Regions from separate parts of the Caballeronia sp. ATUFL_M2_KS44 genome, predicted to be linked through region 1. Evidence: predicted binding sites of a transcription regulator. Region 1 holds the regulator's gene; the other holds the start of a gene.
The links. The regulator HrcA, encoded in region 1, represses chaperone genes, less so after heat shock. The targets are predictions, from matches to a motif close to TTAGCACTCNNNNNNNNNGAGTGCTAA.
Positions count from the first base shown of each region.

Region 1 (7,926 bases):
CTGAACGAATCGATCTGCGGCAGCACCGCATAACGCAAGCCGAGATAGATGCCCGCGACCGCGAAATACAGCACTGCGGCAACCACGAGCATGACTTTGAGGACGCGCGACAGTACGCGCTCGGCGTTGCCGCTGGGCTTTGCTTGTCCAACTTCGGTCGGGTCGACGGATCGTCTGCTGTCGGACATGCTGCGGCTGATCGGCGATATGGTAGTTTTGCGTGTTTGACGCTGCAATGTAACACAGGGTATGTCGTGGACGGCTTCGCGCGCGCACTCGAAAAAGCCCGCAAAGCCGCGTCCGGCAAGCCTCGCGGACGGTGCGGCCTGACGCGCCGGGAAGACGCATCGGCGCGGGCCAAGCCCGAAGCAAACCCAAAAGCAACGAGCGAGCCTAAGCATTCATGACCGACGTGATCCTGCGCAGTTCCGGCTATTCCAACTATGCGTCGCGCGCGTACGCGGCGCGTCCCGAGCTTGCATCGTATGTCGCGCAATGGGCGCGAACGCCCGTCACGCGCGAATGGATCGAAGCGCGTCTCGACGAACTCTGCGCGCGTTGCGGCGAAAGCGGCGCGCTCGACGAAGCCGCGCTCAAGACCGCGCTGCGCCGCTTGCGAACGGAAGTGTTCTGCACGGTGATGGAGCGCGATCTGTCCGGCGCCGCCGATGTCGCCGAAGTCACTGGCGCGATGACCGATCTCGCCGAAGTCACCATTCAGCGCGCGCTCGCGGTGCTGTCGGCGGATATGGAGACGCTCTTCGGCGAGCCGCGCGGACCGGACGGCGAGCGGCTCACGCTCGGCGTCGTCGGCATGGGGAAGCTCGGCGGGCGCGAACTGAATGCGTCGTCGGATATCGATCTGATCTTCGTCTATGAAGAAGACGGCGAAACGGCGGGCGGCAAACGCTCGGCGCTGACCACGCAGGAATTCTTCACACGGCTCGGGCGGCGGCTCATCGGCGCGCTCGCGGAAATGACGCAGGACGGCTACGTGTTTCGCGTCGACATGCGGCTGCGCCCGAACGGCGATTCCGGTCCGCTCGTGTGCAGCCTCGGCATGCTCGAAGAATATTTCTACGTGCAGGGCCGCGAGTGGGAACGCTATGCGTGGATCAAGGCGCGGCTCGTGTCCGAGCGCGAGAGCGATTCCGCGCAACGGCTCGCGAAGCAGCTCGACGCCATCGCGACGCCGTTCATCTATCGCCGCTATCTCGATTACGGCGTGATCGCGGCCATTCGCTCGCTGCATCAGCAGATTCGGCAGGAAGCGCGGCGGCGCGCGTCCATGCGCCCCGACAAGGCCGACGACATCAAGCTCGGGCGCGGCGGCATCCGCGAAATCGAATTCAGCGCGCAAGTGTTTCAGCTGATTCGCGGCGGACAGGCGGCGGATTTCCGCATTCGACCGACGCTCGCCGTGCTGAAGCGCGCGGCGTCGCACGGGCTCATTTCGGCGGCCGTGTGCGACGCGCTCACCGACGCGTACCGGTTTCTGAGGACGGTGGAGCATCGGCTGCAATATCGCAACGACGCGCAGACGCACGCGATGCCCGTCGCCGATGACGAACGCGCGCTGCTCGCGTCGTCGCTCGGCTTCGCGGACTACGCGGCGCTGATGACCAGGCTGGACGCGCATCGCGAATTCGTCGAGCAGCAGTTCGACGCGATCTTCGCCGACAAGGTGAGCGGCGAAAAAGGCTGCGGCGTGGCCGACGATTCCGCCGCGTCGTGGATCTGGAGCAGCGCGCTCGCCGACGATTCCGCGCAGGACGAACTCGCCGCGCGCCTCACCGAACTCGGCTTCGCGGACCCGTCGCCGGTGCTCGCGCGGCTGACGGGCGTGTGGAACTCGTCGCGCTACGCGGGCCTGCCCGAACGCAGCCGCGAACGTTTCGACATCGTCGCGCAGCGGGCGCTCGAAGCCGTGCAGTCGATCGATGCCGCGCGCCGCGGCGACACCATCGCGCGTCTCTTCGACCTGCTCGAAGCCACGGCGAAGCGCGGCGCGTATCTCGCGCTGCTGACGGAGTATCCGGCGGCGCTCGACCGCGTGCTGTCGGTGCTGTCGGGCTCGCGCTGGGCGGCGGGCTATCTCATTCGTCATCCGCAATTGCTCGACGAATTGCTCGACGACGAAGCCATCGCGAGTCCGTTCGACTGGGCCGAATTCAAGCGTTCGCTGCTCGCGCGCCTCGTCGCCGCCGAGGACGCCGAGCATCAGATGGATTTGCTGCGGCACGCGCATCAGGCCGAAGTGTTCCGCATTCTGCTGATCGATCTGGCCGGGCGCCTGAGCGTCGAGCGCGTGAGCGATCTGTTGTCCGAGCTTGCGGACGCCGTGCTCGACGTGACCGTGCAGACCGTGTGGCAGCAGTTCCCGAAGCGGCATCGCGAGACGCCGCGCTTTTCGGTCATCGCGTACGGGAAGCTCGGCGGCAAGGAACTGGGCTACGCGTCGGACCTCGATCTGATCTTTCTCTACGAGGACCCCGACGACGCCGCCGCCGACATCTACGCGATGTTCGCGCGCCGTCTCATCACGTGGCTCACGGCGGCGACGGGCGCGGGCACGCTCTTCGACGTGGACTTGCGGCTGCGGCCGAACGGCGAGTCCGGCTTTCTCGTGACGAGCCTCGATTCGTTCCGCCGCTATCAGATGCGCGAGGGCGACGCGGCCAACACCGCGTGGGTCTGGGAACATCAGGCGTTGTCGCGGGCGCGTTACAGCGCGGGCGATGCCGAGATCGGCGCGCAGTTCGAAGCGATCCGCGCGGACGTGCTCGTCACCGAGCGCGATGCGGCGGCGCTCGCACGCGAGATCGTCGCGATGCGGGAGCGCGTGCGGGCGGGGCATCCGAATCGCACGGAACTGTTCGACCTGAAGCACGATCGCGGCGGCATGGTGGATATCGAGTTCATCGTGCAGTACTGGGTGCTGCTGCACGCGCGGACGCATCGCGAGTTTCTGCGCAACGCGGGCAATATCACGCTGCTCAAACTCGCCGCGAAGAGCGGACTCATTTCAGACGATGACGCCGACGTGATCGGCGCGGCGTACCGGCATTACCGGAAGCTGCAGCACACGCTCAGGCTCGATGGAATGGAGAAGGCGCGCGTTGATCCGGATGTCGTTCGCGGCGAGCGCGAAGCGGTGACGGGGCTGTGGAGACGGGTGTTCGCGGACGGGAGTTGAGGGGCGAGAAGCAAGGGGCGAGAAGCGGCTGCGCCGATCGCCCCGCCGCTCGCCGCCTCACGCCGCCAGCATTTCCTTCGCGTGCTTGCGCGTGGTCGCCGTGATCTCGATGCCGCCGAGCATCCGCGCGACTTCCTCGATGCGCCTTGCCTTGTCGAGCGGCGTGACGGTGCTGACAGTGCCGCCCGCATCGTCGGACGATTTCGCCACTTGAAAGTGCTGATCGCCGCGCGCGGCCACTTGCGGCAAATGCGTGACGCACAACACCTGACGGTCGCGCCCGAGCTGATGCAGCAGCCGCCCGACGACTTCCGCCACGCCCCCGCCGATGCCCGTGTCCACTTCGTCGAAGATCAGCGTAGGCGTTGGGCTGGCCGTGCTCGCGATGACCGCCAGCGCCAGGCTGATACGCGCAAGCTCGCCGCCCGACGCGACTTTCGCGAGCGGCCGCAGCGCGACGCCCGCGTGACCGGCGACGCGGAATTCGACCTGCTCCAGCCCGTTCGCGCCGCCTTCCGCGAGCGGCACGAGCGCGACTTCGAAGCTGCCGCCCGCCATCGACAATTCCTGCATGCCTTCGGTGACCGCTTTCGACAGCGCCTTCGCGGCCTTCGCGCGCGTCTTCGAGAGCACTTTCGCTTCCGCGAGATACGCTTCCTTCGCGCGGTCGGCGGCGGCGTTGAGCGCGTCGAGATCGGCGGCGGCGTCGAGTTCCGCGAGCTGGCGGCGGCGCGCCTCGTGCTCTTCCGGCAGCGTCTCCGGCTGAAGGCGGAACTTGCGCGCGGTGGAATGCAACTGATCCATCCGCCGTTCGACTTGCGCGAGCCGGTCCGGATCGAGTTCGAGGCGCTGCGCGTAATGCGACAGGGAATACGCCGCTTCCTGCAACTGGATCTCGGCGGGTTCGAGCGAGGCGAGCACGTCGTTCAAGGCGGGATCGATATCGGCGAGGCTGCGCAGTTTGGAGATGATTGCGCCGAGTTGCGAAATCATCGCTTCGTCGGATTCGGAAAGCGCACCGAGCGCGTTCTGCACGCCGTCGATCAGACTCGCCGAATGCGACAGCCGATGATGCTCCGCGCTCACTTCCTCCCACTCGCCCGGCTGCGGCGCGAGCTTGTCGAATTCGCTCAATTGCCACGCGAGACGCTCGCGTTCGAGTTGCAGCTCGCGGTCGCGGCTCTGCGCGGCATCGACGGCCTGCTGCGCCTCGCGATACGCGCGCCACGCACGATTCACGGCGCCGGCGGTATCGGTTAAGCCGGCGTGCGTGTCGAAGAGTTCGCGTTGCGCATCGGGACGCATCAATAACTGATGCGCGTGCTGGCCGTGAATGTCGACGAGCATTTCGCCCACTTCGCGCAACTGCGCGAGCGTCGCCGGCGTGCCGTTGATGAACGCGCGCGAGCGTCCGCTCGAATCGATCACGCGGCGCAGCATGACCGTGTCGCCGTCCTGCGTGAGCGCATGTTCTTCGAGCCAGCGAAGCGCTTGTTCGTGCGTGCCGAATTCGGCGGTGATGTCCGCGCGCGCTTCGCCGGATCGCACGACGCTCGCGTCGGCACGCGCGCCGAGCGTGAGCGCGAGGGCGTCGATGAGGATCGACTTGCCCGCGCCGGTTTCACCCGAAAAGACCGTGAAGCCCGAATCGAATTCGATGTCGAGCGCGGCAACGATAACGAAGTCTCGAATGGAGAGATGACGGAGCATGGATGCTTCGGGATGAGAGTTCGGCGAGGTTGCGTCAGAGGGACGAGTCCTGCGAGGGATGCTCGTTCCAGTGCAGTTTCTTGCGCAGCGTGGCGTAGCTGCTGTAGCCGACCGGATGAAGCACCGGCACGGTATGGCGCGAGCGGCGCACTTCGATGGCGTCGTTCAGTTCGACGGCGGTGAACGACTGCATGTCGAAATTCACGTTCACGTCGCGCCCGCCGATGATCTGGATGGTGACCTTCGAATCGTCGGGCAGCACGATCGGCCGGTTCGACAGCGAATGCGGCGCAATCGGCACGAGCACGAAGCCCTGCAGTTGCGGATGAAGAATAGGCCCCGCGGACGACAGCGCATACGCGGTCGAACCCGTCGGCGTGGCGACGATCAGCCCGTCCGAGCGCTGGTTGTACATGAAGTGCCCGTCCACGGACACGCGCAATTCGGCCATGCCGGAAAAGCCGCTGCGATTCACCACCACGTCATTGAATGCGAGCGCGTGATAGATCGGCTTGTCGTTTCGCACGATGCGCGCTTCGAGCAGCGTGCGCTCCTCGCGTTCGAACTGGCCGGCGAGCATCTGCGGCACGCGCTCGCGCATCTCGCTGAGCGGGATGTCGGTGATGAACCCGAGCCGCCCATGATTCACGCCGATGAGCGGCGTCTTGTATGGCGCAAGCTGACGACCCACGCCGAGCATGGTGCCGTCGCCGCCGAGCACGACCGCGACGTCCGCGCGCGCACCGATTGCCGCGATCGACAACGCCGGATACTGCGTCACGCCGACATCCTTCGCCGTCCCTTCTTCGAACACGACGTCGAAGCCCTGGTTCGCAATGTGCTCCGCGAGCGATGTCAGCGGCGCCTCGATGCCGGGCGTGTTGGTTCGCCCGACGAGGGCGACGGTCTTGAATTGGCCAATTTCCATGCCGGCATTACACCATAGGTGGAAGGCGAAAAGAACCGGGACGGCGCGCGGCGACAGGCGTCATGTCGCGACGTCGGCGCGTCCTTCGTTTCTCGCTAGAATGGAGCAGACATTGAACGGCTCACGAGCGGTTCAGCCAGCGGTTTCACCACGGCGGCGCGGTCGCCGCGCCCCGATACGTTGCGCTAAAATTTGCCCATGCTAGACCCACGTGCACAAACCCTCCTCAAAACGTTGATCGAGCGCTACATCGCCGAAGGTCAGCCGGTCGGTTCGCGCACGTTATCACGGCACTCCGGCCTCGAACTCAGTCCGGCGACCATCCGCAACGTGATGTCGGACCTCGAAGACCTCGGCCTCGTCGCGAGTCCGCATACGTCGGCGGGCCGCATTCCCACGCCGCGCGGCTACCGGCTCTTCGTCGATACCATGCTGACCGTGGAAGCGCCGCAGGACGAAGCGATGACCACCGCGGTCAAGACGCGTCTTCAGGGCGAGGAGCCGCAGAAGATCGTCGCGGCGGCGGCGAGCGTGCTGTCGAGCCTGTCGTCGTTCGCGGGCGTGATCCTCACGCCGCGCCGCAGCCACATGTTCAAGCAGATCGAATTCATGCGGTTGTCGGACAAACGCATTCTGCTGATCATCGTGACGCCCGAGGGCGACGTGCAAAACCGCATGATGGCCACGCAGCGCGACTACTCGCCTTCGCAGCTCACGGAAGCCTCCAATTACATCAACGCGCATTTTGCGGGCCTGTCGTTCGACGAAGTGCGCCGCCGCCTGCGCGAGGAAATCGACCAGTTGCGCGGCGACATGACCGCGCTGATGCAAGCCGCTGTCGTCGCGAGCACGGCCGAAGCCGACCCCGGCGAAACGGTGCTGATTTCCGGCGAGCGCAACCTGCTCGAAGTGGCGGACCTGTCCTCCGACATGGCGCGGCTGCGCAAACTCTTCGACTTGTTCGATCAAAAGACGAGCCTCCTGCAATTGCTGGATGTGTCGAGCCACGCACAGGGCGTGCAGATCTTCATCGGCGGGGAATCGAATCTCGTGCCGATAGAAGAGATGAGCGTGGTGACCGCGCCGTACGAAGTGAACGGCAAGATTGTCGGCACGCTCGGCGTGATCGGCCCGACGCGCATGGCGTACAACCGCGTGATTCCCATTGTGGATATCACCGCGCGGCTGTTGTCGATGTCGCTCAGCCAGCAGTAACGCGGCTCTTGCCGCGCGGCCGGGCGCGCCGCCACTAGGCCGTTCGGCCAATGATGCGCGCGCAAACGCGCCGCTATAATGGCCTTCACCTTTCGATACCTTTCGATGCCTTCTGGCCGTCCTGCCCTATGCGTTTCGACCTCGAGTTGCCTTCGCAGCCCAGCGCTTCACATCGCGTCGCGGTGCTGCTGATCAATCTCGGCACGCCGGACGCGCCCACGCCGCGAGCCGTGCGCAAGTATCTGGCGCAGTTTCTGTCGGACCCGCGCGTCGTCGAGATTCCGTCGTTCATCTGGCAAGTCATTTTGCGCGGCGTGATCTTGCCGTTTCGCGGGCGGGCATCGGCGAAAAAGTATGCGCAGGTCTGGCTGCCGGAAGGCTCGCCGTTGCGTGTCCATACGGAAAAGCAGGTCGAAGCATTGCGGCGGCTTTTCGCGGTGAACGACTATCAGGTGATCGTCGATTACGCGATGCGTTACGGCACGCCGGGCATCGGCGCCATGCTGAATCGACTGAAGCTGGAAGGCGCCGAGCGCGTTCTTCTGGTGCCGATGTATCCGCAGTATTCGTCGTCGACGACCGCGACCGCTTTCGACGACGCCTTCACCGCGCTCAAGCGCGTGCGCAATCAGCCGGAAATCCGCACGATTCGTCACTATGCCGATCATCCGGCGTATATCGCGGCGCTCGCCGAGCAGGTTCGCGAGTATTGGCGCGTGCACGACCAGCCTGATTTCGCCGCCGGCGACAAACTCGTGCTCAGCTTCCACGGCGTGCCGAAACGCACGATGGACCTGGGCGACCCGTATCACGATCAATGTCAGTTAACCGGCTCGCTGCTCTCGGCGGCGCTCGGGCTCACGCCGGTCGAATGCCG
Region 1 is NZ_JALQEA010000006.1:366,736-374,661, forward strand. It holds gene NCR39_RS01765 (YhdP family protein) at 1-188, opposite strand, end outside; gene glnE (bifunctional [glutamate--ammonia ligase]-adenylyl-L-tyrosine phosphorylase/[glutamate--ammonia-ligase] adenylyltransferase) at 404-3,196, shown strand; gene recN (DNA repair protein RecN) at 3,254-4,906, opposite strand; gene NCR39_RS01780 (NAD kinase) at 4,941-5,834, opposite strand; gene hrcA (heat-inducible transcriptional repressor HrcA) at 6,033-7,049, shown strand; gene hemH (ferrochelatase) at 7,178-7,926, shown strand, end outside.

Region 2 (7,926 bases), 170 kb from region 1:
AAAGCGCGTGCTGCGCGCGCTCGGGCTCACGAACACGGCGGCGCGCGCGCTGCCCGACGAGGCCGTGCTCGCGGCCACCGAATTCACGCCGTCCGATCTGTCGTCCATCGACCGCACGCGCGTCACCGCGCTCTTGATGGCGCGCGGCGGCGCGACGTCGCACGCGGCGATCATCGCGCGGCAGATGGGCATTCCGGCGCTCGTCGCGATCGGCGATGCGCTCCACGCCATTCCCGAAGACACGCAAGTGGTCGTGGATGCGTCGGCGGGGCGTCTCGAACATGCGCCGACCGCGCTCGACGTCGAACGCGCGCGTCATGAGCGCGACCGGCTCGCGGGCGTGCGCGAGGCGAATCGCAAGATGTCGCAGCAGGCGGCATCGACGCGCGATGGGCGTCACATCGAAATTGCCGCGAATATCGCGACGCTCGACGACGCCAAGGCCGCCGTCGAAAACGGCGCGGACGCGGTCGGCTTGCTGCGCACCGAACTGCTGTTCATCCATCGTCAGGCGGCGCCGACGGTCGCGGAGCACGCGTCGAGCTATCAGGACATCGTCGATGCGCTCGTGGGCCGCTCGGCCATCATCCGCACGCTCGATGTCGGCGCGGACAAGGAAGTGGACTATCTGACGCTGCCGCCGGAAGAAAATCCGGCGCTCGGTCTGCGCGGCATCCGTCTCGCGCAGGTGCGCCCCGATCTGCTCGACGACCAGTTGCGCGGCCTCATCGCCGTGAAGCCGGCGGGCGCGGTGCGCATTCTCCTGCCGATGGTCACCGACGCCGGCGAGTTGCAACGCCTGCGCGCGCGCATCGACGAACTGGCGCGCGAAGCGGGCCGCACGGAGCCGGTCGAAGTGGGCGTGATGATCGAAGTGCCGTCGGCGGCGATGCTCGCGGACCAGCTCGCGAAGTACGCGGACTTCTTCTCGATCGGCACCAACGATCTCACGCAATACACGCTCGCGATGGACCGCTGCCAGCCCGATCTCGCCGCGCAATCCGACGGCCTGCATCCGGCGGTGCTGCGGCTCATCAAGGCGGCTGTGCAGGGCGCGGAGAAGCACGGCAAGTGGGTCGGCGTGTGCGGCGCGCTCGGCGGCGATCCGCTCGCGGTGCCGCTGCTCGTCGGCCTGGGCGTGACGGAATTGTCGGTCGATCCGTCCGCGGTGCCGGGCATCAAGGCGCGCGTGCGCAATCTCGATTACCAGCTTTGCCGTCAGCGCGCGGAAGACGTGCTCGCGCTCGAATCGGCACAGGCAGTCAGGGCGGCGAGCCGCGAAATCTGGCCGCAGGACTAACGTTCTCAACCGCAGCAAAAACTTCACGCAGTAACGACAAGACCTATATTTTTGGAGAACCCGATGGACGCCAACCCGTTTGCAAAGATGCAGCGCCTAGGCCGCGCCCTGATGCTGCCGATTGCCGTATTACCGGTGGCCGGCCTGCTGTTGCGTCTAGGCCAGCCCGATGTCTTCAACATCAAGATGATCGCCGACGCCGGCGACGCGATTTTCTCGAATCTGCCGCTCCTGTTCGCTATCGGCGTGGCGGTGGGCTTCGCGAAGGACAACAACGGCACGGCGGGTCTCGCCGGCGCGATCGGTTATCTGATCGAAACGGCCGTGATGAAGGACATCAACGACAAGCTCAACATGGGCGTGCTGTCCGGCATCATCGCGGGGATGGTCGCGGGCTACATGTACAACCGCTTCAAGGACATCAAGCTGCCCGAGTACCTGGCGTTCTTCGGCGGCAAGCGGTTCGTGCCGATTGTCACGGGCGTCGCGTGTCTGTTCCTCGGCATCGCGTTCGGCTACGTGTGGCAGCCGGTGCAATTCGCCATCGATACGGCCGGCAACTGGCTCACGACGGCCGGCGCGCTCGGCACCTTCGTGTTCGGCGTGTTGAACCGCATCCTGCTCGCGACGGGTCTGCATCACATCATCAATTCGCTCGCGTGGTTCGTGTTCGGCTCGTTCACCCCGCCCGATGGCGGCGCGGTGGTGCACGGCGACCTGCATCGTTTCTTCGCGGGCGATAAAACCGCAGGCGGCTTCATGACCGGCTTCTTCCCGATCATGATGTTCGGCCTGCCGGCCGCGTGTCTCGCGATGTTCCACGAAGCGCCGAAGGAGCGCCGCGCGGTCGTCGGCGGCCTGCTGTTCTCGATGGCGCTCACCGCGTTCCTGACGGGCGTGACGGAGCCGATCGAATATAGCTTCATGTTCCTCGCGCCGGTGCTGTACGGCATCCACGCGGTGCTGACGGGCCTGTCGCTCGCAATCTGCTCGGCGCTCGGCATTCACCTGGGCTTCACGTTCTCGGCGGGTGCGATCGACTACGTGCTGAACTACGGCCTGTCGCAGCGCGGCTGGATGGCGATTCCGCTCGGCCTCGTGTACGGCATCGTGTATTACGGGCTGTTCCGCTTCTTCATCCGCAAGTTCAACATGGCGACGCCGGGCCGCGAGCCCGCCACGACCGACGCTCAAACCGACGCAACGCCGGTCGGCGGCTTCGCTCCGGGCGCAGCGGTGCCGGCTGCAGCGAACACGCGCGCAGCGAAGTACATCGCGGCGCTGGGCGGCGCGTCGAACCTGTCGCTCGTCGATGCCTGCACGACGCGCCTGCGTCTCTCGGTGGTGGATACGGAAGCCGTGTCGGAACCGCAATTGAAGAACATCGGCGCGCGTGGCGTGCTGAAGCGCGGCAAGACGAGCGTGCAGGTCATCATCGGACCGGAAGCGGACTTGATCGCGGACGAAATTCGCGGCGAACTCGAACATTCGTCGACGCGCGGCGCGACGCCGGCTTCGTCGGCTCCGGCGCAGCCTGTGGCCGCAGCCAGTGCAGCCGGCGCCGCAAGCGTGGCCGATCAAACCGCCGGCCCGCTCGATCCGGACCCGCTGCGCTGGATCGCGGTGTTCGGCGGCGCGACGAACGTCGTTTCGCTCGATGCCGTCGCGCAGACGCGTCTGCGTGTCGTCGTGCGCGATCCGTCGGCGGTGGATCGTCAGCGTTTGTCGCAACTGGATGTCGCGTGGGTGTCGGCGGATACGTTCCACATTGTCGTCGGCGCAGCGGCGCAGCGTTATGCCGCGCAAATGGCGACGCGCCTTCCGGGCAACGGCGGCGGGACCGCACCGATGCCGGCTTGACGTGCCAAGCGGTTGCTGAGAGAAGCGGCGCTCCTGTTCATTCGGAGCGCCGTTTTTTTTCGCGAAGACAATCCGCAATCAGCCGCTGCAAAAACAAAAGCCCGCTGTCTTTCGACAGCGGGCTTCAACTTTCCGCTACGGCCTTAACGCAACGTTACGCGTAGTCGTGCAGCGCCGAGCGCATCTTCTTCATCGCGCTCGCCTCGATCTGGCGAATGCGCTCCGCCGACACGCCGAACTCGTCGGCCAGTTCGTGCAGCGTCTTGCCGCCCGATCCGTCGTCCTGCACGTCCAGCCAGCGCGCCTCGATGATGCGGCGGCTACGCTCGTCCAGCGACTCCAGCGCGGTCGAAAGACCGTCGCTTTGCAGCTTGTCGAACTGGCGCGAGGCGATGACGTTCGTCGGCTCGTTGTGCGAGTCCGCCAGATAGGCGATGGGCGCGAACGCTTCCTCACCGTCGTCGACCTGGCCTTCGAGCGCGATATCGCCACCCGACAGACGCGTTTCCATCTCCGCGACTTCCTCGCGCTTCACGTTCAGCTCGCTCGCGAGACCTTCGATCTCGTCCGGTGTGAACGCGGCGTGGCCGGTCTTGTGGCTGCGCAGGTTGAAGAACAGCTTGCGCTGCGCCTTGGTCGTCGCGACCTTCACCATGCGCCAGTTGCGCAGGATGTACTCGTGAATCTCGGCCTTGATCCAGTGCATGGCGTACGACACGAGGCGCACGTTTTGCTCGGGGTCGAAGCGCTTCACGGCCTTCATCAGACCGATATTGCCTTCCTGGATCAAATCCGCGTGCGGCAGGCCATAGCCCAGATAGTTCCGGGCGATCGACACGACGAGACGCAGGTGCGAAAGCACCAGTTGCCGCGCCGCGTTGAGGTTGCCGTGCTCGCGGAACTCGGTGGCGTACTGACGTTCCTCTGCCTGCGACAGCATTGGAATACGGTTCACTGCTTGTATGTATGAATCGATGTTGCCGATCTGGCCGGTCAGCATCGACGACTGTGCGTACGTCAGCGCGCCTGCCGAAGATGCCTTGGCAGGCGCCGAGCCCACTACATTCGGAAGGGTCATCGCATTGGTCACGCTCATAAGCTCCTTATCAACGATTTGTCCGCTGCCACGACGGCAACGGCAAGTCAGACACGATATTAGCACTCCGCTTCAACGAGTGCTAAGTGTTAGAGGGCGGACGAGTGTGAGAGTTCCCACGAAACTATCGGGTTTGTGGGTCTGATAGACGAAGAGACGTTCGAAGAGCGTCAAAGTTACCGATTTGGGCGTCGATATCTAACTAATTACCGCGTTTATGCGGCTCTGCTGCGGATTGTTCAAATAAATGGGCCTGCAAATCGCGATTGTGCAAATATGTGTCAATCCACATACAATCTGCCGATCCCGCTTCGCGGCTGTGGAACTCAACCCTCATATGGGGCGCTCATGCAGAAAAGCAAAGGTGTCTGGCGCAGTTTGTTGTCCAACGGCGCGCTCGCGCTTTCGCTCGGTGTCGTCTCGGCGGCGGCCCACGCAGACCGCTTTGGCTTGCAGATCGCGGGCGGCGTGGCGGACCGCGATATCAAGAAGGCCGATCTCGGCGTGGTCTGGGATCCGAACCTGACCTGGTGGGAAATCGGCGGGTTCCACTTCACGTTGCTCGGCGAAGGCCACGTTTCCTACTGGCACTCGACCGAAGACCACGCCGTGAATCCGAACATCTGGGAATTCGGCGTGACGCCGGTGGTGCGCTTCGTCAAAAGCGCGGGCTACATCCGGCCGTTTATCGAGGCGGGCGTCGGCGTGCGGCTGCTTTCGCATACGCGCATCACGGAAAACTTCACGGTGTCGACGGCGTTCCAGTTCGCCGATATGGTCGGCGTCGGCGCGATTTTCGGCGCGAAACAGAACTATCAGGCGGGCTTTCGCTTCCAGCATCTGTCGAACGCCAGTATCAAAGAGCCGAATCCTGGTATAAATTTCAGCCAGATATATCTGCAATACAACTTCTGACGAGGCGCCGGCGCATCGGTTCCTTGGCACAAGGGGATTCGACAGATGCCCGCAAAAACCACTGAGGTCATCCGCGGCCTCGAGCGCGATCGCTTTCGAGCCATGGTCGAAGGCGATGGCGTGGCGCTCGAAGCGTTGCTGGCCGAGAACGCGAGCTACGTGCACACCAACGGCAAGCGCGAGACGAAACGTCAGTTCATCGACGCGATCACCGCCGGCCGCCGCCGCTATCGTCAGATCGAGATCCAGTCGCAGGACGTCGTCGCCGCGGGCCGCGACAGTTGCCTCGTGTCGGGGCGCGCGCTGATCGAGATGGAATCGAAGAACGGCGCGCTGCTGTTTCCCGTGGCCTATACCGCCATTCACGTTCAGACGGACGGCCAATGGCTGATGCTCGCGCTTCAGGCGACGCGCGTGGCGCTCGAATAGCGCCACGCGCGCCGCGCCGATCACGCCTCGACCGGCTCGTCCTGCCGCACGTCCGCCACGATCCGCTTCGATCGATTCACCGCGCTCACGACCGCATCGACGACCGCGAGCGCCGGATTCGCGTGGACCGCGACGCCGAAGCGCGTCGGTTCATCGGCGACGCGGCAGCCGACGAACACCGCCGTATCGCCGCTTGCCGTCACCGTCGATTCGAACCAGTTCACGCTTGCTTCCACGCCGAAACTCGACGCAACCGCCTGCGCGTAATGCTCCTCGCTCGCGGCGGCGGACGCGGGCGGCATCGAAATACGTCTGCCGGAAATCGATATCGTCGATGCGTCCACCCGCGACACCGCGCCGCCCGCATCGAAGTATTCGCGCTTGAAGAGCGCGCAGATCGCTTCGCCGCTGATTTCCTCGCCGGATGCGTCGGCGAGCGCCTGCACCGCGTGGCTGAACTCGATCTGCACGCGGCGCGGCGGCGTGAAGCCCAGCCCGCGCTCGAGCAGATACGTGGCGCCGCCCTTGCCCGACTGGCTGTTCACGCGAATCACGGCGTCGTAGCTGCGGCCGAGATCGGCGGGATCGATCGGCAAATAGGGCACGTCCCACACCGCGCCGGGCGTGCGCTGCGCGAAGCCCTTGCGGATGGCGTCCTGATGCGAACCGGAGAACGCCGTGAAAACGAGATCGCCCGCATACGGATGGCGCGGATGCACCGGCAACTGATTGCATCGCTCGACGACACGGCGCACCGCGTCGATGTCGGAGAAATCGAGGCCCGGATCGACGCCCTGCGTGTAGAGATTGAGCGCGAGCGTGACGAGATCGACGTTGCCCGTGCGCTCGCCGTTGCCGAAGAGACAGCCTTCCACGCGCTCGGCGCCCGCGAGCAGCGCCAGTTCGGCGGCGGCGACGGCCGTGCCGCGATCGTTATGCGGATGCACCGACAGCACGATGCAATCGCGATAACCCATGTTGCGGTCCATCCATTCGATCTGATCGGCGAACACGTTCGGCGTCGCGGCTTCGACGGTCGCGGGCAGATTCACGATCATCTTGTGATCGCGCGTCGGACGCCACGTTTGCGCGACGGCATCGCAGACTTCGCGCGCGAACGGCAGTTCCGTCATGCTGAACGTCTCGGGCGAATACTGATAGATCCAGTGCGTTTCGGGCCGCGCCGCCGCACATTCCTTGATGATGCGCGTGCCTTCCACCGCCAGCGCCTTCACTTCTTCCTTCGACTGATTGAACACGATGCGTCTGAACGACGGCGCGATCGCGTTGTACAGATGCACGATGACCCTACTCGCGCCTTCGACGGCCTCGAACGTGCGCTCGATCAGTTCGCGGCGCGATTGCACGAGCACTTCGATGGTCACGTCGTCGGGAATGCGCTTCTCGTCGATCAGCTTGCGCACGAAATCGAAATCGGTCTGCGACGCCGACGGAAACCCCACCTCGATCTCCTTGAAACCCGTCGCCACCAGCATCTCGAAGAATTCGAGCTTCGCGGCGATGCTCATCGGCTCGATCAGCGACTGGTTGCCGTCGCGCAGATCGGTGCTCATCCAGATGGGCGCTTGCTCGATCGTGCGATTCGGCCAGCGGCGGCCTTGCAGACGGACTTGCGGGAACGGGCGATATTTCTCGGCGGGGTTGGGCATCATGATCGTCGATCTCTCTTGGAACAGTCTGCGTAGCGCCTGCGAGAGGCGCCGTGACCGGCGGCTGGCCGGCTTCGGCGCGATGCACGCATCGCAACGCCGCGCGCACGATCCCATTGCGCACCGGCGACGGTGACGCCTGTGACCAATGTGAACGTGCGCGAAGCAGCGTGCATTTGACCCTCGCGTTTTCGTTTCGCGGGATGTGCGAACGAAAAGCTGACGACTACAAGTGGTAAGGAAAGGAACTGCGGGAACGGCTGGCAGGACCGCGCGCCTGGCGACGCACGGCGCTACGTCTGGCGACTTACGCTAGACGTAGCGATAGGGGCCGCGCTAGGCGGCCCGAAATAATTCGGAGGGAGGAGAACTGGGTGAAGCGCATTGGGCCACTTTAAACCAGCGTAGAAGAACGTGTCAAACGGGTGCTTCGCTTTTTCGGAGTTTCAGACCGGTCTGCGCACGACGTCCGCGATCACTTCCACCTGACGCCCGACCGCCGGCGGCACCGGCACGTCGCCGCGCATCACGTCTTCTATCCAGCGCGCGGTCGTCGCGGCATCGAGCGATTCGGGCAGTTCGACGGCGGGCGCATCCGCCTGCGAACGCTCGGGCGCGACGAGCGTCTCCATGTGACCGTCGTGGAACCAGTCGAC
Region 2 is NZ_JALQEA010000006.1:194,587-202,512, forward strand. It holds gene ptsP (phosphoenolpyruvate--protein phosphotransferase) at 1-1,300, shown strand, start outside; gene nagE (N-acetylglucosamine-specific PTS transporter subunit IIBC) at 1,364-3,160, shown strand; gene rpoH (RNA polymerase sigma factor RpoH) at 3,315-4,250, opposite strand; gene NCR39_RS00995 (acyloxyacyl hydrolase) at 4,605-5,171, shown strand; gene NCR39_RS01000 (nuclear transport factor 2 family protein) at 5,217-5,600, shown strand; gene leuA (2-isopropylmalate synthase) at 5,621-7,273, opposite strand; gene ybiB (DNA-binding protein YbiB) at 7,717-7,926, opposite strand, start outside.
Region 2: rpoH (RNA polymerase sigma factor RpoH) is a predicted target of HrcA. The motif match lies at 4,316-4,342, and genes of this name have one in related genera.